3 regions of the Polaromonas sp. P1_F9 genome follow, and region 2 is predicted to be linked to each of the others. Evidence: predicted binding sites of a transcription regulator. Region 2 holds the regulator's gene; each other region holds the start of a gene.
The links. The regulator LexA, encoded in region 2, represses DNA repair genes until DNA is damaged. The targets are predictions, from matches to a motif close to ACTGTATNNNNATACAGT.

Region 1 (10,229 bases), on a different contig from region 2:
CTGAGCGCAGCGTGCGCATCGGCGACAACGTGCGGGTGGACACCTTCGAGGGGCGCATCACCGACATCAATGCGCGTTACACCATCGTGCGTGCGCCGTCGGGCCGCGAATCCATCGTGCCGAATGAAATGTTCATCAGCAACCGCGTTGAAAACCTGTCGCTGACCGATTCCCAGGTGCTCCAGTCCACCGTGGTATCAGTCGGTTATGACAGCGACGTCGAGCTGGTGATGCGTCTGTTGATCGAGGCGGCGCTGAAGCAGGACCGCGTGCTGCGAGACCCTGGGCCAGGGGCCAACCTCACCAACTTCGGCGCCGACGGGCTGGAGTTCACGCTCAACTACTGGATGGTCGACCCGGAAAACGGCCAGCAGAACCTGCGCTCGCGTGTCAACCTCGCCATTCTGGAGTCCCTGCGCTCGCACGGCATAGACATTCCGTACCCGCAGCGTGTAGTGCATACCCGCGTGAACGTTTCGGAGGACGCAAAAAGCGCGGAGGGCGGGAAAGGCGCCGCCAGTGCCAGGCCTTCCTGAGCGGGTCAAGGATGGCTTGTGGTGCGCCTTTTCCCTGTTCCGTCACCTGTTGCTGCATCGGCAGTTGACGCTTGAAAGACACCTGCAGGCCAGGGGTTGGGCAGGATGCTCTAATTCCGTGTGTCCGGCCCTTTATAATGAAAAATAGAACGACCGTTCTTTTTCTGCCTGGGCCCCCCTGGATACCCTCCGGTGACCAGTCCCGCAGTCCGCATCAGGAATACCGCAGCATAGAATGCAAAGTTTACGTTTACGTTAACGTCAATTCAGTCCCGATTTCATTTCGATTTCAACTAGTACTCAATCCATCAACTCTGGAGTCCTCTCATGAAGGTCTTGGTTCCCGTCAAACGCGTTGTGGACTACAACGTCAAAGTCCGCGTCAAATCCGATGGCACTGGTGTCGACATCGCCAACGTCAAGATGAGCATGAACCCGTTTGACGAGATCGCCGTTGAAGAAGCGACGCGCCTGAAGGAAAAGGGCGTCGTGACCGAAGTCATCGCCGTCAGCTGCGGTGTGCTGCAGTGCCAGGAAACCCTGCGCACCGCCATGGCCATCGGCGCCGACCGCGCCATCCTGGTCGAGACCGCCGAAGAACTGCAGCCGCTGGCTGTGGCCAAGCTGCTCAAGGCGCTGGTCGAAAAAGAACAACCCCAGCTCGTCATCCTCGGCAAACAGGCGATTGACGACGACTGCAACCAGACCGGCCAGATGCTGGCTGCGCTGCTGGGCTGGCCCCAGGCCACCTTTGCCTCCAAGGTTGAAGTTGCAGACGGCAAGGCCAAGGTCACGCGCGAAGTCGACGGCGGGCTGGAAACCCTCTCGCTCACGCTGCCGGCCATCATCACGACCGACCTGCGCCTCAATGAGCCGCGCTACGTCACCTTGCCCAACATCATGAAGGCCAAGAAGAAGCAGCTCGACAACATCAAGCCCGAAGAGCTCGGCGTCGACGTCAAGCCGCGCATCAAGACCCTGAAGGTCAGCGAGCCGCCCAAGCGCAGCGCAGGCATCAAGGTGGCCGACGTGGCTGCCCTGGTGGACAAGCTCAAGAACGAAGCCAAAGTAATTTAAGGACTGATGACATGACCGCACTCGTTATTGCAGAACACGACAACGCCAGCATCAAGCCAGCGACCCTCAACACCGTGACCGCAGCCGCCCAGTGCGGCGGCGATGTGCACGTGCTGGTGGCCGGCAAGGGTGCCGAAGCCGCCGCCAAGGCCGCCGCGGCGATTGCCGGCGTGGCCAAAGTCATCCACGTCGAAGGCGATCATTTCGCCCACGGCCTGGCCGAGAACATGGCCGCGCAGGTACTGGCCATCGCCGGCGCCTATTCGCACATCCTGTTTCCCGCCACCGCCTCGGGCAAGAACATCGCCCCCCGCGTGGCCGCGACGCTGGACGTCGGCCAGATTTCCGATATCACCAAGGTCGATGCCGCCGATACCTTCGAGCGCCCCATCTACGCCGGCAACGCGATCGCCATCGTGCAAAGTCTGGACGCGACCAAAGTCATCACCGTGCGCACTACCGGCTTTGACGCTGCTGCCGCCACTGGTGGCTCCGCTGCGATCGAAACGCCCGCGGGCGTTGCCGACAGCGGCAGGTCGACCTTCCTGGGTTCCGAGATCGCCAAGAGCGACCGCCCCGAGCTGACGGCCGCCAAGATCATCGTCTCCGGCGGCCGTGCGATGGGCTCCAGCGAGAAATTCAACGAAGTGCTGACGCCGCTGGCCGACAAGCTGGGCGCAGCTCTCGGCGCATCGCGCGCAGCGGTTGACGCGGGCTACGCCCCCAATGACTGGCAAGTGGGTCAGACCGGCAAGATTGTCGCGCCCCAGCTCTACATCGCCGCCGGTATTTCCGGTGCGATCCAGCATCTGGCCGGCATGAAAGACAGCAAGGTCATCGTGGCGATCAACAAGGATCCGGAAGCGCCTATTTTTAGCGTCGCTGACTACGGTCTCGAGGCCGACTTGTTCACTGCTGTACCCGAGTTGGTTGCCGCACTGTAATTGCAGGCATCAAAGGGCGTCTTCGTGACGCCCTTTTTGTATCCGGACTTGCCGCGCACCGACGGCAGCCATCGACTAAGTGGAGAGACAAATGAGTTACACCGCCCCCCTGAAGGACATGCTGTTTGACATCAAACACCTGGCCAACATTGAACAGATCGCGCAAATCCCCGGCTTTGAAGAAGCCGGCTTCGACACCGCGCAGGCTGTACTTGAGGAGTGCGCCAAGTTCAATGAGGGCGTGCTTGCGCCGCTGAACCGCGACGGCGACATCAATCCTTCCAGCTGGAAGAATGGTGAAGTCACCACTACGCCCGGCTTCAAGGACGCCTTCCGGCAATACGTCGAGGGCGGCTGGCAGGGTCTGCAGCACCCGGCCGATTTTGGCGGCCAGGGTTTGCCCAAAACCATAGGTGCCGCCTGCGGCGAAATGCTCAATTCCGCCAACATGAGTTTTGCTCTGTGCCCGCTGCTGAGCGATGGTGCCATCGAAGCACTGCTCACGGCTGGCTCCGACGAACTCAAGGCGGTCTACCTTGAAAAATTGGTGAGCGGCCAATGGACAGGCACCATGAACCTGACCGAGCCGCAAGCTGGTTCGGACCTCGCCATGGTGCGCAGCCGTGCCGAGCCGCAGCCCGACGGCACGTACAAGGTTTTCGGCACCAAGATCTTCATCACCTATGGTGAGCACGACATGGCCGAGAACATCGTGCACCTCGTTCTCGCCCGCGTGACCGGCGCGCCCGAAGGTGTCAAGGGCATCAGCCTCTTTGTCGTGCCAAAATTCATGGTCGGCAAAGACGGCACCCTGGGCGCGCGCAACGACGTGCACTGCGTGAGCATCGAGCACAAGATGGGCATCAAGGCGTCGCCCACCGCCGTGCTGCAATACGGTGACAACGGCGGCGCCGTCGGCTACATCGTCGGTGAAGAAAACCGCGGCCTCGAGTACATGTTCATCATGATGAACTCGGCACGCTACGCGGTCGGCATGCAGGGCATCGCGATTGCCGAGCGCGCCTACCAGAAGGCTGTGGAATTTTCCAAAGACCGCGTGCAGAGCCGACCTGTCGATGGCTCCATCAAGGCCAGCGCGCCCATCATTCACCACCCGGACGTCAAGCGCATGCTCATGACCATGCGCGCCTACATTGAAGGCTGCCGCGCCATGGCTTCCGTGGCAGCTGCCGCTTATGACGCGACCCATCACCACCCCGATGCGGATGTGCGCAAGCAGAACCAGGCGTTTTACGAATTCATGGTGCCACTGGTCAAGGGCTACAGCACTGAAATGAGCCTGGAAGTGACTTCGCTGGGTGTGCAGGTGCACGGCGGCATGGGCTTTATTGAAGAAACCGGCGCGGCCCAGTACTACCGCGACGCCAAGATTCTGACCATCTACGAAGGCACGACCGCCATTCAGGCCAACGACCTGATCGGCCGCAAGACTTTGCGCGACGGCGGCCAGACGGCCAGGGCGATTGCCGCGCAGATCGAGAAAACCGAAGGCGAGCTGCTCAAGCAGGGCAGCGCCGACGCGCTGGCCGTGGCCAAGCGCCTGAAGGCCGCGCGCCTGGCATTCATCGATGTGGTGGATTTCGTGGCGGGCAACACTAAGGCCAGCCCCAACGCCGTGTTTGCCGGCAGCGTTCCTTACCTCATGCTCGCGGGCAATGTGGTGGCCGGCTGGCAGATGGCGCGTTCGCTGCTGGTGGCGCAAGAGCAAATCGCCCAGGGTGTTGATGTTGCCTTCATGCAGGCCAAGATCACCACCGCGCGCTTTTACGCCGACCACCTGCTGACCAAGGCGCCTGGCGTGCGCGACAGCATTGTGGAAGGCGCAGACAGCGTCACGGCGCTGGCGCTGGACGCGTTCTGACCTTGCATACACTGCTATTTATTTGATAGCTGCTTGCGCGCGTCAGTAAAGGGATGCAGCATGTTTTTTCTTGAATTCAGAATAACAACGGAGCCACCATGTCCAGACTGCCCGGCGCATTGAACAAGCTGCCTTTGCCCATCATCGGTTCGCCGCTCTTCATCATCAGCAACCCCAAGCTGGTCATCGCGCAGTGCAAGGCTGGTGTCGTCGGCGCCATGCCCGCGCTTAACGCCCGGCCTGCGTCGCAGCTCGATGAGTGGCTGGCCGAGATCACCGAGGCACTGGCAGCCCACAACAAGGCCAACCCCGACAAACCCGCCGCGCCTTTTGCCATCAACCAGATCGTGCACAAGTCCAACGACCGGCTGGAGCACGACATGGAGATGTGCGTGAAGTACAAGGTGCCCATCTACATCACCAGCCTGGGTGCACGCGAAGACATCAACGCTGCCGCCCACAGCTATGGCGGCGTGGTGCTGCACGACATCATCAACAACAAGTTCGCGCGCAAGGCAATTGAAAAGGGCGCCGACGGCCTGGTGGCCGTGGCCGCCGGTGCGGGCGGCCATGCGGGCGTCAAAAGCCCGTTCGCGCTGATCCAGGAAATCCGCCAGTGGTTTGACGGCCCTCTGGCGCTGTCCGGCGCCATCTCTACTGGCGGCGCGGTGCTGGCCGCGCAGGCCATGGGCGCAGACTTTGCCTATATCGGTTCGGCCTTCATCGCGACAGACGAAGCGCGCGCGGCCGACGCCTACAAGCAGGCCATCGTCGACGGCAACTCCGACGACATCGTCTACAGCAGCCTCTTTACCGGCGTGCACGGCAACTATCTCGCGCCGTCGATTCGCGCAGCCGGCATGGATCCTGAGAACCTTCCCGAAGGCGACGTCAAGACCATGAACTTTGGCGGCGGCGAGGGCAGCAAGTCCAAGGCCTGGAAAGACATCTGGGGCTGCGGCCAGGGCATTGGCTCTGTCAGCAAGGTCCAAAGCGCCGCGGCCTTTGTGGACCAGCTCAGGCGCGAGTACGAGCTGGCACGCCAACGGGTCTGCGCTTAAGCGTCATCGGTACCCAGAGCAGCGCTGCGACTGAAACACCCGCTTTGACAACCGCAACCCGACGCTTTCCCGGCATGGATGCCCTCAAAGGGCTGGCCTGCGTCCTCATTGTTTTGCATCACCTGGCTTTTTATGGCCCGATGTCGGATGTGGTGCACCCGTTTGCACCGGCCCTGATGGACTGGCTTTACGACTACGGCCGCATGGCTGTGCAGGTGTTCCTCGTCGTGAGTGGTTTTCTGGCGGCGGCCTCGCTTGCGCCACAGGGTGTGGCCGTGTTCGGCGCACCTGGCGCCCTGATTTTTCGCCGCTACTGGCGGCTCGTCAAACCCTATCTGGTGGCGCTGGCCGTGAGCATGCTCGTGGCCGCGCTGGTCAGGCCCTGGTTCGCACATCATTCGGTGCCGGAGGTCCCTACGGTGCACCAGCTACTGGCCCACGTCCTGCTGCTGCAGGACTTGCTCGGGCAGGACGCGCTTTCTGCCGGTGTCTGGTACGTGGCCATCGACTTCCAGCTCTACGCCATGGCGGTTCTCATTTTTGCCTTTGCCCGGCGGTTCCAGTTTCAGCCGCATGACGGCGACGCAACACACACCACTTCGGTTTCGGCCCCGCTCGGCGTCAGCCTCATTCTGATGGTCGCCTTGGCCTCGCTGCTGTTTTTTAACCGCCTGCCGGCCTTTGATGTCACCGCCCTCTATTTTTGCGGCTCCTATGCCCTGGGCATGTTGGCCTTCTGGGCCGCAAACCGTCTCGGCGCGCGGCGCAGCTTCTGGCTCGTGACCCTGGCGGTCATGGGCGGGCTGGCTCTGGCGCTGGATTTCAGGGGGCGCCTGGTCGTGGCGCTCGTTACCGCCTTCGGCCTGGTCGGGCTGGCGGTGCTGCAGCCAGGTGCCTGGCCGGTGCGGTGGTTGCAGCAACGCCGGCTGGTGCAGTTGGGCCGCATGTCCTACTCTGTGTTCCTCATCCACTTTCCGGTGTGCCTGCTGGTTAATGCCATCGTGAGCCATTTCTGGCCCACGCAACTTGCGGCAAACGTCCTGGGCCTGTTGTCGGCGTTCCTGCTGTCGCTGCTGGCGGGTTGGGTGCTGTATCAGTCGGTGGAATCTCGGCCGATTCCTTTGCGGCCGCGCTGGCTGAGTCGCTTTTATTTGCGTTAAAAAGCAGCTCTTCGCCTTTCTGGACGGGCGCAAGCAGCTATTGAATTAATAGCATTCAACCGGAGCCCGGCTCACCGCCTGAACATCTCCAGCTTCAACGCGGCAGGCTCGCCCAGCCATGACGCATGCGTGGTGTGGTCGGCCAGGTCGTCACCGGTAAGCCCGTGCACAAACACATCCAGCCCGTCGCGGTGTTCTTCGAGCCAGGGAATGACGCTGCCGAACGCCGCACGGTCAAATGCCAGCTGGCAACTCCAGCGCGGGTGCGGTCCCACCTCTCGTTCATGCACCCGCCCCACGGCAATCCCGAAAAGCGCGCCAGCTTTTTCGCACAGGGCACGTGCCTGCTCAACGGTGCCGGGCCCGAAATACACGTGGGCGTGGTAGCGGGCATAAAGGTTTTCAGGTCGCTGAATCATGGTGAAACGGAAGGGAGGAGAGGGAAGGAAAAATGGAAAAATAGAAAAGGGGCGTATCAATCACGCGTTGGATGAGCCTCAGGCATCCTCCAGAAACATCAGGGTCGGTAGCGGTACATCGGGGTTTTCTTCGCGGGCTTTTGCATGCGTCTGCTTCATGCGCCGCTGGCAATGCGCCAGGTCTTTCACCTGAAACAGAAAAAACACCTCGGCCGCGTCTTCCGCGTTTTGCCAAAGATGCTCCAGGTGCATGCCTTGCTTCGCATGTTCGTCCGCGTCATCTTTCAGCTGTTGTTTGACGGCGGCCAGCGGCGCGCCGGTGAGTTTTGCCAGTATGTGTGCCATGGTATGTCTCCTGCTTTAAACCCATTATTGCGGGCACTGCCGCAGGCATTTGCCAAAGGGTTTTTGTTTGAATATACTGTATTTATATACAGTATCTATGCGCCCCTGCCGAGCGCTGCCCTGCCTCCAACCAAAATCCTGTTGACCCATGTCCGACGCCGTCATCCCCCTCCATGCCATCAAGGGCCGGGGCACTGCTACGCGCATGCCGCACCGGTTTGAGAAAGACGTGCGCAACGCATGGGACGATGGCTGGGGAACGCTGGAAGAAGGCGCGGCGGACGAAGCGCCCCGGATCGAAACCACGGTCACGATGGAAGACGCCCGCAGCGCCATCGTCGGCAACGATTCGCCCGACATCTTTTTTGACTACAGCATCAACCCGTACCGCGGCTGCGAGCATGGCTGCGTGTACTGCTATGCGCGGCCCACGCACAGCTACCTGAACCTTTCGCCGGGGCTGGACTTTGAAACCAGAATCATCGCCAAGCGCAACATTGCCGAGGTGTTGCGCGCCGACCTGCGCAAACGCAGCTATGTTCCCAAGCTGCTTAACATCGGCTCGGCCACAGACTGCTACCAGCCCGCCGAGCGCGAGCTGCGACTGACGCGCGGCATCATCGAGGTGATGCAGGAAGTGCGGCACCCGTTCTCTTTGATCACCAAATCCAGCGGCGTGGAGCGCGACCTCGACTTGCTGGCGCCGCTGGCCGCCGACAAGCTAGCCGCCTCCTACGTGACCATCACCACGCTCGACGGCGAACTCGCGCGCAAGCTCGAGCCGCGCGCGGCCGCACCGCATCGGCGCCTGCGCACCATACGCACGCTGGCAGAGCACGGCGTTCCTGTCGGCGTGAGCGTGGCGCCGCAAATCCCGTTTGTGAACGACGACATGGAGCATGTGCTGGAGGCGGCCTGGGAGGCCGGTGCACGCAGCGCGTTCTACACCGTGATCCGCTTGCCCTGGGAAGTGGCGCCCATTTTCAAGGAGTGGCTGGAGCTGCACTACCCGCAGCGCGCCGCGCGCATCATGGCGCGCATCCACGAAATGCGTGGCGGCAAAGACTACGACAGCGACTTCGCCACGCGCATGAAGGGCCACGGCCTGTGGGCTGAGCTCATCAAGCAGCGTTTTGAGAAAGCCTGCAACCGGATCGGCTTTAATCGCCAGCGTATTGAGCTGGATCTGAGCCGGTTCCGGCCGCCAGCGGCTGCGGGTGCCGAAGGGCAGGGCAGGCTGTTCTGAGGGGCACGCGTCAGTTCGACGCGAGGGCTATAGTCCAACAAGTGTGTGCATCACACCTCATGCTGTCTGAAAATTAAAGGAGTTCACCTTGGCCCTCGAGTGGAAATATTCATCGGAAGGCATGGCCGATGCGGACTGGGAAGAGCTCTCCAATCTCTACCGCCTTGCCCCCTTGGGCGACAAGAAGCCTGCGGACCTGCAGATCGTCTTCTCCAACAGCATGTTCAAGTGCTTTGTGTATGAGGGCAGCAGGCTGATTGCCGCCGGCCGTGCGGTAGCAGACGGCAGGGACTGCTCTTACATCTGCGACATCGCAGTGGCGCCGGACCGGCAGGGATCAGGCATGGGCAAAGACATGGTGGCGGCGCTGGTGAAGCTTTCCAGTGGCCACAAAAAAATCATCCTGTATGCGGTCGCCGGCAAGGAACCGTTTTACCGCAAGCTTGGCTTTCGGCACATGCTGACCGCGATGGCGATTTTTGCGAATACCGAGCAGGCGATTCAGAGTGGTTTGATCAGCGACACCTGATTTTGGTGACCGGTGCTTCGCTAGCGCAGGTAGCTGCGGTTGAGGCGCACTTCGAGCTTTTTCTGCAGCGTTTCGAATGAGGCACTCATCGCCCAGTAAATGCCCGCCGCCGCCAGGTACAGCGGAAAGGGCTGAAAGGTCGTGGCAATCACTTCCTTGGTCGCCAGCATCAGCTCGCCCACGGCAATCACCGACACCAGCGAGGTGTCCTTGATCAGGCTGATCAGGCTGTTCGAAAGGCTGGGAACTGCCAGGCGCAGGGCCTGCGGGCCGATCACATAGCGCAGCGTTTGCGCTTGCGTCAGGCCCAGGCTGCGGGCTGCATTCCATTGGCCGTGTTCCACACCGTTGATCGCGCCGCGAATGGTTTCTGAAAGGTAGGCTCCCACATTCAGGCTCAGGCCCAGGATGCCCGCGCTGATCGGGTCGAACTGGATGCCGATGCTGGGCAACCCAAAATAAATCACAAAGAGCTGCACCAGCAGCGGCGTGCCGCGCATGCAGCTGACATACAGCGTTGCAAATTGCGAAAGCCCAGGCACCTTGGCCAGCCGCGTGACGGCCACGAGGGTGCCGACGATGGCGCCGAAGAAAACAGATGCCACTGCCAGCAGCAGCGTCCACGCGGCGCCCTTGAGCATCAGCGGCAAAGCGTCGCGCAGCAACTGGGTCAAGCCAGACAGATCCATGGGAGTCTCCACAAATAAAAACCCCGGCGAAGAGCCGGGGTGTTTCAGGGCGCCTGCCGGAAGGCGGCGCGCGGCTGATCGAATGTTACTTCGGTTATTTCACGGCGACAGGCGGCTTGCTCACGTCGCGGTCAAACCATTTGGTGGAGATCTTCGCGAAGCTGCCGTCGGCTTGCAGGTCTGCCAGCGCCTTGTCGATGGCGGCCTTGAACTTCGGGTTGTTCTTCACAAAAGGAATGCCGGATTTTTCAAGGTCACCCACGGGTGCACCGGGCTTGAGCGGCAGCTTGGTCTGCTTGACGATGTACGGAATCAGCAGGCTGTCGTTGAGCGCGGCGTCG
Region 2 (10,229 bases):
GCAGGCGCGCCCGCAGTTCCTGTACTTTGGGGGTGTAGTTGAAGTCCATGAAATCTCCAGAAAGATGTGAGGCGATGTTGTTGTGAGGCAGCGGTCGTTCAGCCCTGGCTTTTCAGCGCAAAGCCCCAGGCCATCCTGGCCAGAAGCGGCGCACCGGCGGCCGAGCTGACGGCCTGGGCGCTTGAGGCCGTGCCGGCCTCGACGCGCTTGGCAATGCCTTGCAGGATGGCCGCGATGCGAAACAGGTTGTAGGCCATGTAGAAGTTCCAGTCGGCCTTGAGCGCCTCGGGTGTGGCCAGACCGGTACGCTCGCAGTAAAGGCGTATGTAGTCGGATTCGGTGGGAATACCCAGGCTGACCACGTCCAGGCCGCCGATGCCGCGAAAAGCGCCAGGCGGGATGTGCCAGGCCATGCAGTGGTAGCTGAAGTCGGCCAGTGGATGGCCCAGGGTGGAGAGCTCCCAGTCAAGCACCGCCAGCACGCGTGGCTCGGTGGGGTGAAAGAGCAGGTTGTCCAGCCGGAAGTCGCCATGCACGATGGAGACCATGCTGTCGTCGCGCGCGCTGGCCGGGATGTTGGCTGGCAGCCACTGCATCAGGCTGTTCATCTCGGCGATGGGCTGGGTGATGGATGCTGCGTACTGCTTGCTCCAGCGGCCGATCTGGCGCTCGAAGTAGTTGCCGGGCTTGCCGTAGTCGGCCAGGCCCCGCTCGGCAAACTTCACCTTGTGCAGGGCGGCGACCACGCGGTTCATCTCGTCGTAGATCTCGCCGCGCTGGGCGTTGGTCATGCCGGGAAGTGACTGGTCCCAAAGCACGCGGCCTTCAACGAACTCCATCACATAGAAAGCGCGGCCGATCACGGACTCGTCCTCGCACAGGCAATACATCCTGGGTACCGGTACGTCGGTGCCGTGCAGCCCCTGCATGACCTTGAATTCGCGCTCCACCGCATGGGCCGACGGCAGCAATTTGGCCACCGGTCCCGGCTTGGCGCGCATCACATAAGAAGCGGTGGGCGTGATCAACTTGTAGGTCGGGTTGGACTGGCCGCCTTTGAAGATTTCCGCGGTCAGCGGGCCCTGGAAGCCAGGCAGGTGCTTGTCGAGATAAGCGGCAAGGGCTTCGAGATCAAAAGAGTGTGCACCCGAAACAGCCCGTGTACCGACAAAGTGATCGAAATTGCTCATGCTAAAGCGTGTTGTCTCTGTTTATTTGTCAATTTCAGCTTCAGAGATGCGCATCAGGGTTGCGCGGTTGCGCACCACCAGGCCGCCCGGCTCGATCCGGATGGCTTCTTCGCGCTCCATGGATTTGAGTTCCTGGTTGACGCGCTGGCGCGAGGCGCCCAGCAGCTGTGCCAGTTCCTCCTGTGCCAGCTGCAGGCCGATTCGCACCTCGCCGCTGTCCGCCAGGCTGGGCACACCGTAGCTGCGCACCAGGTGCAGCAACTGCTTGGCCAGCCGCGCCCGCAAGGGCAGGGTGTTGAGGTCTTCCACCAGGCCGAAGAGCTGCCGTATGCGCCGTGCGTGCAGGCGCAGCAGGGCCTCGTAGAGTTCGACATGCTGGCTCAGTATCTTGCGAAGGTCGGCGCGCGAAACGCACAGCAGCGTGGTCTCGCCATGCGCATACGAGTCGTGGGTGCGCCGCTCGCCGTCGAAGATCGCCACATCGCCGACCCAAAGGCCCGGCTCCACATAGGTCAGCGTGACCTGCTTGCCCGAAATCGAGGTCGAACTGACACGGATGGCGCCCCGCGCGCAGGAGATCCATTCTTCCGGCACATCGCCGCGGGCGCTGATGAGTTCGCCGTCTTTGTAGCGTTTGACGTAGGCGCATCGAAGTATGTCGTGCCTCAGGGATGGGGACAGGGATGAAAACCAGCGGCCGTTGTTGATGGCCTCTCGTTCCTCTATCGTAAGAATGGGATCGTCCATGGTCTGTCTTTTGAGTGACTAACAAGACGTCCATTGTCGCTTGAGGGACCCGCCCGGCGCCAGCGGGCTGTCGCATGGGTGTCGCCCGGCCGGAGGCTGGGAGGGGTGGCCGGGCAGCCTGCCGCCTAGCGGTAGTGCGGCGTGCGCTTGTTCAGGAAGGCGTCTATGCCCTCGCCCGCGTTGGCGTCGTGCAGGTTGCGCACGAAGTGATCACGTTCGCGGGTGAGCTGCTCGGTCAGCGTGCTGCCGGCTGCGTCGTTGATGAGTTCCTTGATGCTGGCCAGCGCGTTGGGTGCGCGCGCATTCAGGTTGTCGGCCAGTTCAAGCGCCTGGGCCAGGGCCTCGCCCGGGGCCGTAACGCGATTCACCAGGCCAAAATCATGCAGCCGTCGCGCGCCTATGCGTTCACCGGCCATCAGCAGCTCGCTGGCCAGCGCACGCGGCAAGGCGCGCGCCAGGGTCCAGCTGCCGCCGCCGTCAGGTGAGAGCGCCACCGTGCTGTAAGACATCACGAACACGGCGTTGTCCGCTGCAACGACGAAATCGCAGGCCAGCGCCAGTGAAAAACCCGCGCCGGCGGCGGCGCCTTCCACGGCGGCGATCACCGGCTTGGGATAAGTCCGGATCGAGTCGATCCAGTTGTGCAGGCCTTCAATGCTTTGGGCTTGCACCTCCGGCGCCTCGCGGCGGTTGGCCTCCAGTCGCTGCAGGTTGCCCCCGGCGCAAAACATGGCGCCTTCGCCGGTAATCACCACACTGCGGATGTCGGGGTTGTTTTCAGCGGCATTCAGCGCCTCAATGCCCGCTGCGTAAATATCGGGGCCGAGCGCGTTCTTGAACTCGGGGTTGCTGATCGTCAGGATAAGGGTCTGACCCTCGCTCGTACCTTTGATTGCGCCTGCCATGTCAGTTGTTCCAATACGAAAGAGTGTGTAGTCGCCGAGAAGGGATTCTCACGCCAGAGGGGGCCGCGGAACTGGCTTCGCCAGGCCGCAGGCGCCGCCCCCTGAAGGGGGGAAGGTGCTACACGAAGTGAGCATCCGAAGGGGGTGCTATTCCTCCTGGTGTAACAGGCTCAGGCCGATGGCGCCGCGCCGCCGCAGCCAGGGGGAAGGGCGGTAGCGTTGGTCGCCGTAAACGGTCTGCATGTTGAACAGCACTTCCAGCACATTGGTGGGGCCATAGCGGTCACCCATGGCCAGCGGGCCCAAGGGGTAACCGAGGCCCAGCGTCACGGCCGTCTCAAGGTCTTTCGGGCTGCAAATACCTTGCTGGCAAATGTCGCTGGCGATGTTGACGATGGTGGCCACCACGCGCTGGGTGACAAAGCCGCCGCTGTCGCGGATCACGCTGACCGCTTTGCCGTCGCGGGCGAAGAGGGCATGGGCGGCGTCGCGCATGTCGGTGCGGGTGGCCGGATTGGTCGCCAGTACGCGCCGCCTGGTGGCTGCGTCGTCGATCAGCATGTCGATGCCCACGGTGCGGGCCGGGTCCAGCCGCTCCACGACGGCGACGGTGGTGATGTCAAAGCCAAGGGGCGCCACCAGCATCAGGGCCTGCGGCGATGCGGAGGCGCCGGTCTCGATTTTGGCGCCCAGGTTTTTGAGCAGTTGCAACAGCTCCGAGCGGCGTGAAGCACGCGGCGAGACCCATACGGGCGGAAGTCCGGTTACCTCAGGGACGGCCGGCTCGGGCGGAACTTGCATGGTGCCGTCGGTGTAACGATAAAAGCCTTCACCGGTCTTGCGGCCCAGCACGCCGCCGGCCAGGCGCTGCGCGGTGATCACATTGGGACGGTAGCGGGCTTCTTCGTAGTATTGGTGGTAGATTGACTCCATCACGGGATGGGAGACGTCGAGCCCGGTCAGGTCCATCAGCTCGAAAGGGCCCAGCTTGAAGCCTGCCTGGTCGCGCAGGATGCGGTCTATGGTGGCGAAGTCGGCGACGCCTTCGCTGACGATGCGCAGCGCTTCGGTGCCGTAGCCTCGGCCGGCGTGATTGACGATGAAGCCGGGCGTGTCTTGCGCCTGCACTGGTGTGTGGCCCATTTGCCGGGCGTATTGGCTGAGGCCCTCGCACACCGCGGGGCTGGTCTTCAGGCCCGCGATCACTTCCACGACTTTCATCAGCGGCACGGGGTTGAAGAAGTGATAACCGGCCATGCGCTGGGGGTGCTTGAGACCTGCGGCGATGGCCGTCACGGACAGCGAGGAGGTATTGCTTGCCAGAACGGTGTGCACAGGTACCAGCGCCTCGAGTTCCGAGAACAGGGTCTTCTTGACTTCCAGCCGCTCCACGATGGCTTCAATGATGAGGTCACAAGCCGTCAGGTCGGCGAGGGTGGAAGCCAGCAGCAGCCGGTCTTTGTGCCCGGCTGCTGCGGCTGCGTCGATGCGGCCTTTTTCAACCAGCTTGTCCCATTGGGCGCAAATGGCCTCGCGTGCTTTTTCCGCGGCGCCTGCCTGCGCGTCCATCAGCCTGACGGTGCTACCGGCCTGCACTGCGATCTGCGCAATGCCGCGCCCCATGGCGCCGGTGCCAACTATTCCCACATTCGTGTAATTTACTTCCATGCCTGAATTATGGCCGACCGTATTTGTCAGGGTCCCGTGTCAAAATTGCCAACCCCATGAAACTTGCCAAGAAGCCTGTCAAATATCTCCTTGGCGTTCTGCTGATGGGCGTTGCCGTCCACAGCATGGCCTTGTCGCTTGGGCGCATGCGCGGCGCCACTCTTGTCGGACGTCCCCTTGATGTCACCCTGTCGGCGCAACTGGACGGCGCGGAAGGGCTGTCTGCAGTCTGCGTGGCGGCTGATGTGTTTTTTGGCGACAGCCAGGTTCCCCAGGACAAAGTTCGTGTCATCACGTCGCAAGGCGCTTCCGGTGAAGCGCTGATCCGCATCCGCACAAGCTCCGGCGTCGATGAGCCGGTGGTGACACTCTATGTGCGTGAAGGATGCCTGCAGAAAAACACGCGCAAGTATGTGCTGCTGGCGGAAGTGGCCGGAGAAAACACCAGCCCGATTCCCGCTGTCGGCGGAGAAGCCGTGGCGACTGCGCCTCTGGTGGCGCAGATGCCTGGTGTTGCTGGCGCCGGCGGCAACGCCACAAAGGCACAGGCAGGCTCCGCGCCCTCCAGTCCGGGAAAAGCCCCAAGAGCGAGGTCCGGAAAAGTCCCGCCTCCCGGAGGCAGTGAATTGCGATCGGCTACTTCAGTTGGGTTGCCGCAGACAACGCCTGCTGTCCGCGGGGCTGGCAAGTCCGCATCCAAGCCGGCGGATAAGCCCCGTTCTCGCCTGAAACTTGACCCCATTGATATGGCGGCCGAGCGCGACCCTGTGCTCCGGTCTTCGCCGGAGCTGCTGACGGAGCCCTCAACAGACGCCCAGCAGCGCGCTGCCGCCGCCGCATTGTGGCAGGCGCTGAATGCCCAGCCGCAAGACATGGTGCGAGACAACCAGCGCCTGAAGTCGCTGGAAGCCGACGTTGCCGGCATGCTCGCGCAAAGCCAGAAAACCGAAAAAGCTGTGACGGAAATGCGTGGACAGCTTGAGCAGGCACGCGGCGAACGCTATAACAACTGGCTCGTATACGCCCTTTACGCCTTGCTGGCCGCCTCCCTTCTGGCGATCCTGGTACTGTGGATGCGTAGCCGACAACAAAACCGTGTCAGCCGGGGATCATGGTGGGGCAAAGGGTTTGCCGAAGACAGCGCGCCTTATGTGACTGAGGGTGCGGGTAACACCGGGAAGGCCTATTTACGCAGGGCTCCAGAAGCTGAATCGTTGAGCGCCGGGCCTTTGCCCGATTCGCTGGTTGATTTCGATCCCAGCGAACCATTTTCCGAGGCGCCGAAAAATACGCCGGCTTCAAGCGCCGTGGCGCGCCCAAGGGTTGCCGAATCCAGATTCCCTTCGGAATTTCTGCCTAGCCTGAGCGGGATCAGCAGCATGCCGCGGATTGTGAATGCCGAAGAGCTGTTTGATGTGCAGCAACAGGCCGATTTCTTCCTGTCGCTCGGCCGGCCCGACAAGGCCGTAGATGTTCTGCGCCACCACATCATGGACAACGTGGAAACAAGCGCGCTCGTCTATCTCGACCTGTTTGACCTCTATCACAGCTTGGGACGCCGGGAGGATTACGACGCGTTGCGTACGGACTTCAACAAGATGTTCAATGCCAAGGTGCCGGCATTCGACGAATACGCGGCGAATACGCACGATCTGGAGTATTACACGGAGGCCCTCTCGCGGATTGAGGCCCTCTGGCCAACGCCCAAGGTACTCGACGTACTTGAAGAGTCCATATTCCGCAAACCGGATTCGCGGGGAGAGGTCTTCAGCCTGGCCGCCTATCGCGAGCTGTTGCTCCTCCACTCGATCGCAAAAAGGATTGTTAGCCGGCCGCCCGGCGAAGCCGAAGCACTGGTCAAACCATCGGACGCACCGTCGATTCCGACCATGCCGGATACGCTCCCAAGCGTCGCAGGCTTTGGACCCACCAGCATCCAGCCGCTGTCAGCCCGGTTCCAGATCGTAGCGCCCTTGCCATCTCCTGCCGTGGCAGGTGCAACCGACCCGACGCAGCCTCCCGCGTCCCCCCGGCTTGGCCTTGATATTGATTTGAGTGCAGGTGAGGGTGGGGACCTGGCGCCGTTTCCATCGATCGACGCTGGTGCGCGGCCGCCGCAAGCCGCTGCCAACAATCTCATCGAGTTTGACCTCGACTTTCCAGATTCTTCAGGGTCGACGCAGAAAACTTGAGCGAAAGTTTCAGCTTGGGCTCCGTTTTGCGAGCACCTGACCAGGCTGGGCGCGTTGCGTCAGCGCCGTACTTGCAGGGCACCCGGATTGACGATATTGGTAGGCGTGCCCTTGATGAAGTTGACAACATTGTCAAACGCCGCACCAAAGTACAGCTCGTAGCTGTCCTGTTCAACATAGCCGATATGCGGCGTGCAAATGCAATTTTCGAGACGGAGCAGCGCATGGCCTTGCAGGATGGGCTCTGATTCAAACACATCAATGGCCGCCAGGCCGGGCCGTCCGCGATTGAGGGATGCAATCAGCGCTTCCGGTTCGATAAGCTCCGCCCTTGACGTATTCACCAGCAGGGACGTGGTTTTCATGCGCGACAGGTCTTCCAGTGTGACGATGCCGCGTGTCTCCGCGTTGAGCCGCAGGTGAAGGCTCAATACATCGCTTTGCTCAAAGAATTCGGCTTTGCTGGCTGCGACTTCAAAGCCATCGGCCTGTGCCCGCTCCAGCGACGCGTCGCGGCCCCAAATGACGACACGCATGCCGAAGGCCCTGCCGTAGCCGGCCACAATTTGCCCGATCTTCCCGTAGCTCCATACCCCCAATGTCTTGCCCTTGAGGACGGAGCCAATGCCGAAGTTGGGTGGCATCGAGGCTGACTTGAGCCCTGCCTGCTGCCAGGCGCCATGCTTCAAGTGGGCTACATAGTGGGGAATGCGGCGCATGGCGGTCATCACCAGTGCCCAGGTCAGCTCCGCGGGTGCCGTAGGAGACCCAATGCCCTCGGCAACCGCGATGCCGCGTTCTGTGCAAGCCGCGACATCTATATGGCTTCCGACACGGCCTGTCTGGGCAATCAGCTTGAGTTTGGGCAGCTTTTCAATAACTTGCCGGTTGAGCTGGGTTCTCTCCCGGATCAGGACGATGACATCGGCATCCTTGAGGCGGACGGACAGCTGGCCGATGCCTTTAACGGTATTGGTATAGACCTTGGCGGGGTAGGCTTCAAGCTTGGCCGCGCAGGTCAGCTTCCGCACCGCGTCCTGGTAGTCGTCGAGGATCACAATATTCATGCCGATATTGTGCCTGCAAGATTTTTCTTCCTTTCCGCCGGGGTCACTTCCGACTTGGGATTTTGTATCTCAAGGAAACGCGCCAGATTGCGCCGCAAAACGCCCAGGGCTGAACTTTTGGCAGGTGTTTTCCGTACCGGTTATCGCAAAGGGGCTTCCCGCTGGCTCATGCGCTCAAGTTCTGCACAGACGTCGGCCATGCGGCCGGATATCACCATACGGCCGGCACACGCAGGGCTGACGTTGGAATCAAACTCACGAACAACTCGCAGCCGGCTGGGGCGGGACTCCTTGACAGAGCGTTGGACGGCAAGAGCGCCGGTTGCGCGCGCAGTCGGGGCGCGCGTTGCCGCGAAATCGCCGGAAGCAAAGGGTAGCGCAAGCTGGTGAGATCTGAGCTGTGCGCCGGCTGGCGCGGAAAGCCGGCTTGCCCCAGCCATGCCCTGCGCCGGCAAAAACAATGACACCAATGCCTGCACGGGTGCAAGCAACACTGACAACATTGGTGAGTATGAAAAACTGGTGATTCCCATGATGAACTCCTGTATGAGAGAGGTTTACACAGGCAGGATTGCAGACTGGCAAATTGCCAGGAAGGCCTCGCACCAGGGTGTTGGCCACCACAAAGGCCAAACGCCCGCCACCTGGTGCGCGGCCAGGTGAGCGGCCTACATCAGCATCGTGTTGCGAATGAGACCGACGGCCAGGCCTTCCAGCTCGAAAGGCTCACCGGGCTCGACCACAATGGTTTTAAAGTCCGGGTTTTCGGGCAGGAGTTCGATCAGGTGCTTGTTGCGGCGAAAGCGCTTGACGGTCACTTCATCACCCAGCCGGGCCACGACAATCTGACCATTCTTGGCTTCCTTGGATTGCTTGACGGCCAGCAGGTCGCCATCCATGATGCCTGCGTCCCGCATGCTCATGCCGCGGACCTTGAGCAGGTAGTCGGGCTGGCGCTGAAACAGGCTGCTTTCAAAATAATAGGTTTGCTCGACATGTTCCTGCGCGAGAATCGGGCTGCCAGCAGCAACCCGCCCCACCAGAGGTAGGGCGAGTTGGGCCAGGCTTTGCAACGGCAGGGAAAACTGTTTGATTCTGGATTCGTTCAGGCTGCGAAGGGCGTCGTTGCGCAGACGTATGCCGCGTGAGGTCCCGCTGACCAGCTCGATGACGCCTTTGCGGGCCAGCGCCTGCAAGTGCTCCTCGGCGGCATTGGCAGAGCGAAAGCCAAGCTCGGCGGCGATTTCAGCACGGGTAGGCGGGGCGCCCGTGCGCGCGATGGCGCTCTGGATCAATTCCAGAATTTGCTGCTGGCGCGCAGTGAGCTTGGGAGCCTCAGGGGGAAAATGCGAAAAGTTATCGAGTGTGCTCATCACTGTTGCTCCTTGAATCACAACTTAAGCCCGCTTGCGTATTGCCTGCTGGCTTTGGGTACGCAACGTTGCCGTAGCTGTTTTAATATCCAGTAACTGTATTTTCATCCAGTTTTTAAAAGATTGCAAGTTTACGTTTTATGCATCCTCAAAATATTGTGATTCTGGGCACTGGCGGCACGATTGCCGGGCAGGCTGCGAGTGCGTCGGACAACATCGGCTATATCGCTGCCCAGGTGGGCGTTGAACAACTTGTTGCGGCGGTCCCGCCTTTGGCCAGGTTCGGCCCCCTGATGACCGAGCAGGTCGCGCAGGTCGACAGCAAGGACATGAGCTTCGAGGTATGGGTGCGGCTGGCCGGCCGCGTCAGTCACTTTCTGGCCCAGCCGGACGTGCAGGGCATTGTCATCACGCACGGAACGGACACGCTGGAAGAAACAGCATATTTCCTTCATGCGGTGTGCCGCCCCGATAAACCTGTGGTGCTGACCTGCGCCATGCGGCCCGCGACGGCGCTGGTGCCTGACGGCCCCCAGAACATGCTGGATGCCATGGCGGTGGCGCGTCATGCAGGGGCTAGGGGTGTTGTTGCGGTGTGTGCCGGAACCATCCACAGCGCGCTGGACGTGCAGAAAGTGCATACCTACAAGGTGGACGCCTTTGACTCCGGTGATGCCGGGCCGATTGGCTATGTGGAGGAAGGATCGCTCAGGTTAATGCGAAATTGGCCTGAAGCCCATGTAAAACAAGCACTAGCAGCTATCAAAATGATAGTAAACCCCATAATTCCGTTCCAGTGGCCGCGCGTTGAGATTGTCATGAACCATGCCGGCGCCAGTGGTGCGGTCGTGGACGCGTTGCTGGTGCAGGGTATTCAGGGGCTGGTGGTGGCTGCCACGGGTAATGGCACCTTGCACCATGCGCTGGAAGCGGCCTTGCTTCGTGCGCGGTCTGCGGGGGTGCGGGTCGTCTGTGCGACAAGGTGTCTCAATGGCCGGGTCTTGCCCACACCGGGGGATCTGTTTTCTGATTCGCAGGGGCTGAGCCCCGTGAAGGCGAGGATAGCGATGATGCTTGAGCTGTTGGC
Region 3 (10,229 bases), on a different contig from region 2:
GGCCGAGGGCAACCAGTGCAGACACGGTTGCGGCGCTCCGGGCTTTGGAAAATGCAGGATGTGTTGGCAATATCTTCACTTGGGTTCCCTTAAAAATCAGATCAGGCAAATCAGATCAGGCCGCAGATGCGCAGGGCGCTTTCCACGGCGGCTTCGTTCGATGTTTCCAGCGGCGTCATCGGCAGGCGCAATGTGCCGCCGCAAAGGCCCATCCGGGCCATGGCCCACTTGACGGGAATCGGGTTGGCTTCGACAAACAGGTTTCGATGCAGCGGCAGCAACTTTAGTTGCAGCTCCATGGCGCGGCGGGCATCGCCGGCCACGGCGGCCACGCACAGCTCGTGCATGAGGCGCGGCGCGACGTTCGCCGTCACGCTGACATTGCCCTGGCCGCCGCAAAGCATCAGCGCCACGGCGGTCGGGTCGTCGCCTGAATACACGGCAAAGCCCTTGGGCACTTCCTTGATCAACCACTGCGCACGCTCGATGTTGCCGGTGGCTTCCTTGATGCCGACAATGCCCGGCACCTGGGCCAGGCGCAGCACGGTGGCATGCGCCATATCGGCGACGGTGCGGCCGGGCACGTTGTAAAGCACGGTGGGCAGGTCGCCAACCGCTTCCGCAATCGCCTTGAAGTGCCGGTACTGGCCTTCCTGGGTGGGCTTGTTGTAATAGGGGACAACCTGCAGCTGGCAGTCCGCGCCAACGCCTTTGGCAAATTTGGCCAATTCGATGGCTTCGGCCGTTGAGTTGGCGCCGCAGCCGGCCATGATGGGCATGCGCTTTTTGGCCTGCTCAACCGACACCCGGATGATTTCGCAATGTTCTTCGACATTGACGGTTGGGGATTCGCCGGTGGTGCCGACCACGCCAATGCAGTCGGTCCCTTCGGCAATGTGCCAGTCAACCAGCTTGCGCAGGGTGGGGTAATCTACGCTGCCGTCGTCGTGCAAGGGCGTTGCCAGTGCAACGATGCTGCCAGTAATGGGTTTCATGCTCTGCTTGTAAACGTTCGCGGCCATGCAGGTATCTGGGGTGTTCCGGCCTGAACAGCTTCAAGCCGGCCCCGGAAAAGGCCAATCCTGCATTCTACCCAGAGCCTAGGTCAGTCTATAGCGGGGTGGCCCCCCATCCGCGGTATGAAGGGGGGCGGATAAACCCGCAGTGGTGGCTGATTCGCGGACGGCGGCGATGCGCTGGACAAAGCGCGGCGGACGCTCCTCAAAACCCTCCTCGAAGGCCACCACTCTCAAGCCCTGGCAGACCTGCAGCAATTCACCGGGACGCAGCAAAAAGTCGGGGCGTGAGGGCTTGCCCACCGTTTCATTGCCCTGCGTAAAAGTTTCGTAAATCAGCACGCCACCCGGCGCCAGACTGGCCAGCAGCGTGGGCAGGAGCGGCCGCCACAGGTAATTGGTGACGACGACGGCCGCAAACTGTCGTCCTTCAAAGGGCCAGGGGCCTTCTTCAATATCGGCCACCACGGCCTCAACCGCTTGTGCGGGAAGCGAATTTGCTACGAATTCGATAGCTGCTTGAGAACAGTCCACAAGGGCCAGAGGGTGATTTTGTTCATAAAACCAGCGAGCGTGGCGGCCGTAGCCGCAGGCCACATCCAGCACCAGGCCGCGCTCAGGCACCAGGTGCGCCCAGCGCCGCACCCAGGCGGAGGGTGGTTCCGTGCCGTGCGCCGTGGTCATGTTGGCTTTACGTCGTCTTTGAGCGCAGCGAGCGCCATTTCTTCGACCCGGCCCGGCGCGATCAGCTTGAGCCAGCGGCCCAGCTTGCCCTTGGCCGTCATGACGACTTCGCGGTCGCGGCGCTCCATGCCCTGCACGATCAGCCGTGCGCATTCTTCCACGCTCATGGCGTCGTCTTCTTTCAGGCCGCTGGCACCTGCCGCCACGCCGGCCGCGTTAAAGCCGCGGTGGCGGATGCGGGTGGCGACCACGCCCGGGTAGGCCGTCGTTACGCTGACCCCGGCCGTTTTAAGCTCGGCGCGCAATGCCTCGAAGAAGCCCGTCATGGCGAATTTGGTGGCGCTGTAGGCGGTGCGGCCCGGCACGCCGATCAGGCCCGCCAGGCTGGAGACCGCCACGATGCTCCCGTGGCGCACTTTTAAATAGGGCAGGGCGGCATGGGTGCACCAGACACTGCCCCAGAGGTTGATGCGCATCAGCTGTTCGTACCAAGCCAGGTCCTGGGCCTTGACATCTTCAAAAAGGGCTTGTGCCGACATGCCTGCGTTGTTGATCAAGGCATCGATTTGCCCGAACCGGCCGATGGCGGCGGCCACCAGCTGGCGGCATTGGTCTTCATGCGACACATCGGTCTTGACGGCCAGGGTCAGCGCCCCATGGGCAACGCATTGGCCCGCAACCTCATTGAGCAGTGCTTCATTGCGCGCGGCCAGCACCAGCGCCACGCCGGCGCCGTGGGTTTTGGCCAATTGCCGCGCCATTTCAGCGCCTATGCCGTCCGAGGCTCCGGTAATTACTATTGTTTTCATAGCTGCTTGCGCCCGTCCTGATTGGGCCGCAGCCCAAAACACACATAAAACCCCTGGACAGGGCCTTGCACTAGAAGCAGGCCCAGACCTGGTTGGCGAGTGTGAACAGGAAATCCGGCCGTGTGTAGAGGGCAAACACCCCCAGCGACGCGATGATCGCGAGCGTCCACAGGCCGATTCTTTTGGCCATGTCAGGCCCCTTGGGGCACGGCCGCGCGTGCAATCGGTGATTCACGCACAGGCAGGTTCACCAGCGCGGCAAACACGCCCAATGCAATCGCGATGTACCAGACGATGTCGTAGCTCCCCGTGCGGTCATATAAGTAGCCGCCCAGCCAGACGCCCAGGAAGGAACCGATCTGGTGGCTGAAGAAGATAAAGCCGCCCAGCATCGACAAGTGCTGGATGCCGAAGATTTGCGCCACGACGGCGTTGGTCGGCGGAATGGTCGACAGCCACAGCAGGCCCATCAGGCTGGCAAAGATGTAAACGCTCAGGGGGCTAAGCGGCGCCGCCAGGAACACCGCAATGACTACCGCGCGCGAGAGATAAATCGTCGCCAGGATCTTGCGCTTGGCAATTTTCTGGCCCAGCGAGCCCGCAATATAGGTGCCGAACACATTAAAGAGGCCGATCAGCGCCAGCGCATAGCTTGCCACCTGGGGAGACAGGCCCTTGTCCTTGAGGTAGCTGGGCATGTGCACGCCGATGAACACCACCTGGAAGCCGCAGACAAAGTAGCCCGCCATCAGCAATTGAAAGCTCGGGTACTTGAAAGCCTCGCGCAGCGCCTGAAGGATAGTTTGCTCACGCTTGGCGGGCTGCCCACCGGTGAACCCACTTTCGCGCAGGCCCAGCGCCAGCGGCGCAATCAGCAGCACCGCGCCGCTCAGCACCAGCAGAGCCTCTTTCCAGCCCAGGCTGCTGATCAGGAAACCTTCGGTCGGCACCATCAGGAACTGGCCGAACGAGCCCGCCGCCGCGGCCACGCCCATGGCCCAGGAGCGCTTGTCGGCTGAAATATTGCGCCCGATCACGCCGTAAATCACGGCATAAGTGGTTCCGGCCTGTGCGGCACCAATCAGCACGCCGGCAGTCAGGGTGAACAGGAAACCGGTGGGTGACAGCGCCATGCCCACCAGGCCCAGCCCGTACAGCAGCGCGCCGCCCACGATCACGCGGAAGGCGCCAAAGCGGTCAGCCGCCATGCCGGCGAAGATGCCGAACACGCCCCAGGACAGGTTTTGCACCGCCAGCGCAAAAGCAAAAGTCTCGCGCGTCCAGCCCTGCGCCTGCGTGATGGGCTGTAGCCAGAGGCCAAAACCGTGGCGAATGCCCATGGACAGCGTGACGATGGTGGCGCCGCAGATCAGGACCTGCAGCATGGAGAGTTTTTTGGTTTCGGTGGTCATGGACGGGCCGCCGCGAGCGGCGAAAAAAGAAAGGTCTGGAGCGGAGAACGCGCTATCTGCCGACTGTAACGAAAATGGCAAAACACTGCCCGGGCCGCACTTCGTTCCGTGTCTCAAATCAGGTTGACTGTATGTCTATACAGTTACTTTGCCGGCCCCGACTACAATTGCGGCAATTCTTTCATCTGCCATGGCTGACAAACTACCCACCGAATATTCCGAAGGTTCGATCCGCGTGCTCAAGGGCCTGGAGCCCGTCAAGCAGCGCCCGGGCATGTACACCCGCACCGACAACCCCCTGCACATCATCCAGGAAGTGCTGGACAACTCCGCCGACGAGGCCCTGGCCGGCTTTGGCAAGAAGATCAAGGTCACGCTGCACTCTGACGGCTCGGTCAGCGTGGATGACGACGGCCGTGGCGTTCCTTTCGGCCTGCACCCTGAAGAAAAGGTGCCGGTCATCGAGATCGTCTATACCCGGCTGCACGCGGGCGGCAAATTCGACAAGGGCAAGGGCGGCGCCTACAGCTTCTCGGGGGGGCTGCACGGTGTCGGCGTGAGCGTGACCAATGCGCTGTCCAAGCGGCTGGAAGTCACCTCTTACCGTGAAGGCATGGTCGCCCACCTGGTGTTCTCGGGCGGCGACGTCATTGAAAAGCTGCACCTGCGCAAAAACGGCGAGGGAGACCGCAAGACGGGCACTACCGTCCGCGCCTGGCCCGATTCCAAATACTTCGAATCGGCCGCGCTGCCCATGGCCGAGCTCACGCACCTGCTGCGCAGCAAGGCGGTGCTGATGCCCGGCGTCACGGTCACGCTCACCAACGAGAAAACCAAAGACACCCAGACCTGGCTCTACAAGGGCGGCCTGCGCGACTACCTGATGCAGACGCTGACCGGCGACCCGGTGATCCCGATGTTTGAGGGCGAAGGTTTTGCCGACGCTTCGCACGAGAGTTTTGCCGAAGGCGAGGGCGCGCAGTGGTGCGTGGCCTTCACCGAAGAGGGCCAGCCGGTGCGCGAAAGCTACGTCAACCTGATTCCCACCAGCGCCGGGGGCACGCATGAAAGCGGCCTGCGCGACGGCCTCTTCAATGCCGTCAAGAGCTTTGTCGACCTGCATTCGCTGCTGCCCAAGGGGGTCAAGCTCTTGCCGGAAGACGTTTTTGCCCGCGCAAGCTATGTCCTGAGCGCCAAGGTGCTCGATCCGCAGTTTCAGGGCCAGATCAAGGAACGCCTCAATTCACGCGACGCGGTGCGGCTGGTATCCAGCTTTGTGCGGCCGACGCTGGAGCTTTGGCTTAACCAGCACGTCGACTACGGCCGCAAACTGGCCGAACTGGCCATCAAGGCCGCCCAAACCCGGCAGAAAGCCGGCCAGAAGGTCGAAAAACGCAAGGGCTCCGGTGTCGCCGTGCTGCCCGGCAAGCTGACCGACTGCGAAAGCCGGGACCTGGCGCACAACGAAGTCTTCCTGGTCGAGGGCGATTCGGCCGGCGGCAGCGCCAAGATGGGTCGCGACAAGGAAAGCCAGGCCATCCTGCCGCTGCGCGGCAAGGTGCTCAATACCTGGGAGGTCGAGCGCGACCGCCTGTTTGCCAACACCGAAATCCACGACATCGCGGTCGCCATCGGGGTGGACCCGCACGGCCCCAATGACACCCCAGACCTCTCCGGCCTGCGCTACGGCAAGGTCTGCATCCTGAGTGACGCCGATGTGGACGGCTCGCACATCCAGGTGCTGCTTTTGACCCTCTTTTTCCGCCACTTCCCCAAATTGATCGAATCAGGTAATGTCTATGTGGCCCGGCCGCCGCTGTTCCGGGTAGACGCGCCGGCCCGTGGCAAAAAACCGGCATCCAAGGTGTATGCCCTGGACGAAGGCGAGCTGATTGCCATTTTGGACAAGTTACGCAAGGATGGCGTAAAAGAAGGTGCCTGGAGCATCAGCCGCTTCAAGGGCCTGGGCGAGATGAATGCGGAACAATTATGGGAAACCACACTCAATCCTGACACCCGCCGCCTGTTGCCCGTGCAACTGGGCAACCAGGATTTTCTGCAAACCGAGACGCTCATCACCAAGCTGATGGGCAAAGGCGAGGCCGCAGCGCGCCGCGAACTGATGGAGTTGCACGGTGACGCCGTGGAAATAGATATTTGATGAATTCTTTTTTGACGTTGTATTCAGCCTTGCCGCGCCTTGCACGCCTGTTACGCGCGCTGGCCCTGCCCCTGGCCGTCTTTGGGCTGGCTACGCTGTTTGCGGCGCCAGCCCGGGCCGACATCTGGGGCTATGTGGACAAAGACGGCATTGCGCATTTTTCGGCTGTGCGGCTGGATGAGCGGTATGAGCTTTTCTTCCGTGGCGCTGAAAGTTTCAGCGCAGGCGACAACGTTGCCAAAAGCGGCAAAGCCGTCGGCAACGGCGCCAACCGGGCCACCGGCGTGGCCAATGCGCCGCCCAAGCTGCTGGCTTATTTTGATGTGTCGCCCAATTACAAGGCCGTCAAGCACCTGTTGCGCGAAGCTTCCGCCAAGCATGGCATCGACTACGAGCTGCTGCAGGCCCTGATCGCCACCGAATCCGGATTCAACACCCAGGCCGTTTCGCCCAAGGGCGCGGTCGGGCTGATGCAGTTGATTCCACCAACAGCGGAGCGCTACGGCGTGCGGGCTACCAAGGATTCCACCATCCACAAAAAGCTCACCGACCCCAAGACGAATATCCGGGCGGGCTCCAGCTACCTCAGCGACCTGATTGCCATGTTCCCCGGTCAGCTTGAACTGGCGGTCGCGGCCTATAACGCCGGCGAGGGCGCCGTGCAGCGCGCGGGCAACAAGATCCCCAATTACCCTGAAACAAAAAACTACGTCAAAACCGTGATGCAGCTCTATAACCACCTCAAGCCGCCCAGCATGATGGCCGGCCGTGTCCGCATGGAAATGATGGGCGGCGCAACCGGCCGCAGCAACATGGTGTCGCCCACTGTGGTCTCCACCGCTACGGCAGAGGCCCAGCCCGAGCAGAACTGAGGTCACAATGCGCCGTGTGTTCAGCCCGGCAGCCTGAAAAACGGCATTCCTTTTGTAACCCTGTGCCAGCCGCACCCGCGTGTGCCGGCATGCGTCACGCCACCTTACCCGCCAAGCCAAACTCAAGATGGATCTCTTTACACCGGACGCAGTAGCCCCTATTCCCGAACCCGCCGACCAGGATTCCCTGGCTGCGTACGCGCAGCGGGCTTACCTTGAATATGCGCTCAGCGTTGTCAAGGGCCGCGCCTTGCCTGACATTTGCGACGGCCAGAAACCAGTGCAGCGCCGCATCCTGTACGCGATGCACCGGATGGGGCTGTCGTTCACCAACGCTGCGCCTGCGGGTCCGAAGGCGCGCAAAAGCGCCAAGGTGGTCGGCGACGTGCTGGGCAATTTCCATCCGCATGGTGATACTGCTGCTTACGATGCGCTGGTGCGGATGGCGCAGGATTTCAGTCTGCGCTATCCGCTGATCGACGGCCAGGGAAATTTCGGCAGCCGTGACGGTGACGGCGCGGCCGCCATGCGCTATACCGAGGCGCGCCTCAGTCCGATCGCGCGCCTGCTGCTTGACGAAATTGACGAGGGCACGGTCAACTTCATGCCGAACTATGACGGCACGACGGAGGAACCCAAGCTGCTGCCGGCACGCCTGCCGTTTGCGTTGCTCAACGGCGCCAGCGGCATTGCCGTCGGCCTGGCCACCGAAATCCCCAGTCACAACCTGCGCGAAGTGGCCGACGCCTGCGTGGCACTCATCAAGACGCCCAAGCTCAGCGACGAGGAGTTGTACACGCTGATCGCCGGGCCCGATTACCCGGGCGGCGGCCAGATCATCTCGAGCAGCGCGGAAATCGCGGCAGCTTACAACACGGGCCGCGGTTCGCTCAAGGTTCGCGCGCGCTGGAAGATTGAAGAACTGGCGCGCGGCCAGTGGCAACTGGTGGTGCAGGAACTGCCGCCCGGCGTCAGCACCCAGCGCGTGCTGGAGGAAATCGAAGAGCTGACCAATCCCAAGATCAAGACCGGGAAAAAGGCCCTGAGTCAGGATCAGGTGCAGCTCAAGCAGACCATCCTGGCCGTGCTCGATGTGGTGCGCGACGAATCCAGCAAGGACGCCGCTGTTCGCCTGGTGTTCGAGCCCAAGACCAGCAAGATCGGCCAGTCCGAACTCATCAATACCCTGTTGGCCAACACCAGCCTGGAAAGTTCCTCGTCCATCAACCTGACCATGGTCGGGCTGGACGGCAAGCCGACGCAGAAAAACCTGCGGCAGATGCTGCTGGAGTGGATCGAGTTCCGCCAGACAACGGTGCAGCGCCGTTCGCAGTTCCGCCTCGACAAGTTGCTGGCACGCATCCACATTCTTGAAGGCCGGCAGCTGGTGCTGCTCAACATCGACGAGGTGATTGCCATCATCCGCCAGTCGGACGAACCCAAGGCTGCGCTGATTGCGCGCTTCAAGCTCACCGATGTCCAGGCCGATGACATTCTCGACATCCGCCTGCGCCAGCTCGCACGACTGGAAGCCATCAAGATCGAGCAGGAGCTCAAGACCCTGCGTGAAGAGCAGGGCAAGCTCGAGGAAATCCTGGCCAGCCCGGCCGCCTTGCGCCGCCTGCTGGTCAAGGAAATCGAGGCCGACGCCAAGCAGTTCGCCGATGCACGCCGCACGCTGATCCAGGCCGAGAAAAAAGCCGTACTCGAAGTCAAGGTGCTCGACGAACCGGTCACTGTGGTCATCAGCGACAAGGGCTGGGTGCGCGCACGCAACGGCCACGGACATGACCCGGCAGGCTTTGCCTTCAAGTCCGGCGACGGGCTTTACGGTACCTTTGAATGCCGCACCGTCGACACGCTGCTGGCCTTCGGCTCACGCGGCCGCATTTATTCGGTGCCGGTGTCTTTGCTGCCCGGTGCGCGCGGCGACGGCCAGCCGCTTACCACCCTGATCGACCTGGAGTCCGGCACGCAGCTGGTGCATTATTTTGCGGGCCCGTCCAATGCCGCATTGCTGCTGAGCGCCAGCGGCGGCTACGGCTTCCTCGCCACGGTCGAGAACATGACGTCGCGCCTCAAAGCCGGCAAGGCCTTCATCAGCTGCGCCGAAGGCGAAACCATTTGCAGGCCGTCGCACGCCGCCTTCAACAGCGGCGCCGCGCCTTTGGTGCCGGCCACGCATGTGGCTTGCGCCTCGACGAACGGCCGTATCCTGACCTTTGAAATCGCCGAACTCAAGATGCAGGCCGCCGGCGGGCGCGGCCTGATGCTGATCGACCTTGAAGCCAAAGACACTTTGGCCGGTGCAGCCGCTTACACGCGCAGCGTGAAGATCGAAGGCATTGGCCGCGGCGGCAAGGCGCGCGAGGAGACGCTGGAAATCCGCAGCCTGAACAACGCCCGTGCAGCGCGCGCGCGCAAGGGCAAGGCGGCCGACCTGGGCTTCAAACCCACCGGCATCAGCCGCGTTGAGTAAAACTGACTGAAGGCCATAACTGGCGGGCGCAAGAAGCTATTGATTTAATAGCAAGATGCTGCGCTCGCCGGTCTGCCAGCTATCCAGCAATCAAGCTGCCAAGAGCAGATCAAGCTTCTTCAGGCCGGCCACCGTCTCCAGGCAGGCTTGCGCCACTTCCTTGCCCTTGGTCAGGAAATGCGCGGTGAAGAACTTGCGGTGTTCGTCATGCTCATGAAAATGCTGCGGCGTCAGCACCGCTGAAAACACCGGCACGCCGGTTTCCAGCTGGATGCCCATCAGCGCGCTGATCACTGCATCGGCCACAAACTCATGGCGGTAGATGCCGCCATCGACCACCAGCCCGCAACAGACCACGCCTGCATAACGGCCCGACTGTGCGAGTTTTTTCGCGTGGAGCGGAATCTCGAACGCGCCGGGCACTTCAAACGTGTCGATGGATTCAGCGGCGACGCCTTGCCGGGCCATCTCGGCCAGGAAGGCACCGCGGCCCTGATCCACGATGTCTTCGTGCCAGGACGACTGGATAAAGGCGAAACGTGCCTTGGTGGGTGCGCCGCCCGAACGGGAAGCTGAAGGTGGGGAAATATCTGTCTGACTCATGGAATCCTCTTTGCCAGGTGTTACCAGAATCAGGGCGCACGAGCCTGCGGCCAGCACGTGGGAGAACCAACAGCCGCTGCGGAGAACCCGCACCCAGCCATAGGCGCCCACGGCACAGCCGTAAACATCGCGCTCTCTTTCATCCGGACTGTGACCGTCGGCTTTGGAGTTGAACCAAATCTGCTGACCCTGG

Region 1: the regulator LexA is predicted to act here: its motif matches at 7,500-7,517, upstream of AC1DYR_RS05755 (PA0069 family radical SAM protein).
Region 3: the regulator LexA is predicted to act here: its motif matches at 4,048-4,065, upstream of AC1DYR_RS05930 (DNA topoisomerase IV subunit B).

The regions. Positions count from the first base shown of each region.
Region 1 covers NZ_JBFUBT010000002.1:140,034-150,262, reverse strand. The annotation lists gene AC1DYR_RS05795 (mechanosensitive ion channel family protein) at 1-536, shown strand, start outside; gene AC1DYR_RS05790 (electron transfer flavoprotein subunit beta/FixA family protein) at 864-1,613, shown strand; gene AC1DYR_RS05785 (electron transfer flavoprotein subunit alpha/FixB family protein) at 1,625-2,557, shown strand; gene AC1DYR_RS05780 (acyl-CoA dehydrogenase) at 2,649-4,439, shown strand; gene AC1DYR_RS05775 (NAD(P)H-dependent flavin oxidoreductase) at 4,538-5,500, shown strand; gene AC1DYR_RS05770 (acyltransferase family protein) at 5,575-6,660, shown strand; gene AC1DYR_RS05765 (DOPA 4,5-dioxygenase family protein) at 6,732-7,079, opposite strand; gene AC1DYR_RS05760 (hypothetical protein) at 7,158-7,424, opposite strand; gene AC1DYR_RS05755 (PA0069 family radical SAM protein) at 7,573-8,670, shown strand; gene AC1DYR_RS05750 (GNAT family N-acetyltransferase) at 8,759-9,199, shown strand; gene AC1DYR_RS05745 (amino acid ABC transporter permease) at 9,220-9,888, opposite strand; gene AC1DYR_RS05740 (transporter substrate-binding domain-containing protein) at 9,983-10,229, opposite strand, start outside.
Region 2 covers NZ_JBFUBT010000003.1:22,759-32,987, forward strand. The annotation lists gene AC1DYR_RS09060 (acyl-CoA dehydrogenase family protein) at 1-49, opposite strand, end outside; gene AC1DYR_RS09065 (phosphotransferase) at 99-1,190, opposite strand; gene AC1DYR_RS09070 (Crp/Fnr family transcriptional regulator) at 1,212-1,937, opposite strand; gene AC1DYR_RS09075 (oxepin-CoA hydrolase, alternative type) at 2,063-2,842, opposite strand; gene AC1DYR_RS09080 (3-hydroxyacyl-CoA dehydrogenase) at 2,990-4,510, opposite strand; gene AC1DYR_RS09085 (type IV pilus assembly protein FimV) at 4,567-6,702, shown strand; gene AC1DYR_RS09090 (D-2-hydroxyacid dehydrogenase family protein) at 6,762-7,769, opposite strand; gene lexA (transcriptional repressor LexA) at 8,438-9,142, opposite strand; gene AC1DYR_RS09100 (asparaginase) at 9,283-10,229, shown strand, end outside.
Region 3 covers NZ_JBFUBT010000002.1:178,762-188,990, reverse strand. The annotation lists gene bamC (outer membrane protein assembly factor BamC) at 1-79, opposite strand, end outside; gene dapA (4-hydroxy-tetrahydrodipicolinate synthase) at 111-995, opposite strand; gene AC1DYR_RS05945 (class I SAM-dependent methyltransferase) at 1,101-1,700, opposite strand; gene AC1DYR_RS05940 (SDR family oxidoreductase) at 1,697-2,509, opposite strand; gene AC1DYR_RS05935 (MFS transporter) at 2,701-3,921, opposite strand; gene AC1DYR_RS05930 (DNA topoisomerase IV subunit B) at 4,112-6,082, shown strand; gene AC1DYR_RS05925 (lytic transglycosylase domain-containing protein) at 6,082-6,954, shown strand; gene parC (DNA topoisomerase IV subunit A) at 7,082-9,433, shown strand; gene AC1DYR_RS05915 (6,7-dimethyl-8-ribityllumazine synthase) at 9,524-10,036, opposite strand; FMN riboswitch at 10,164-10,229, opposite strand, start outside.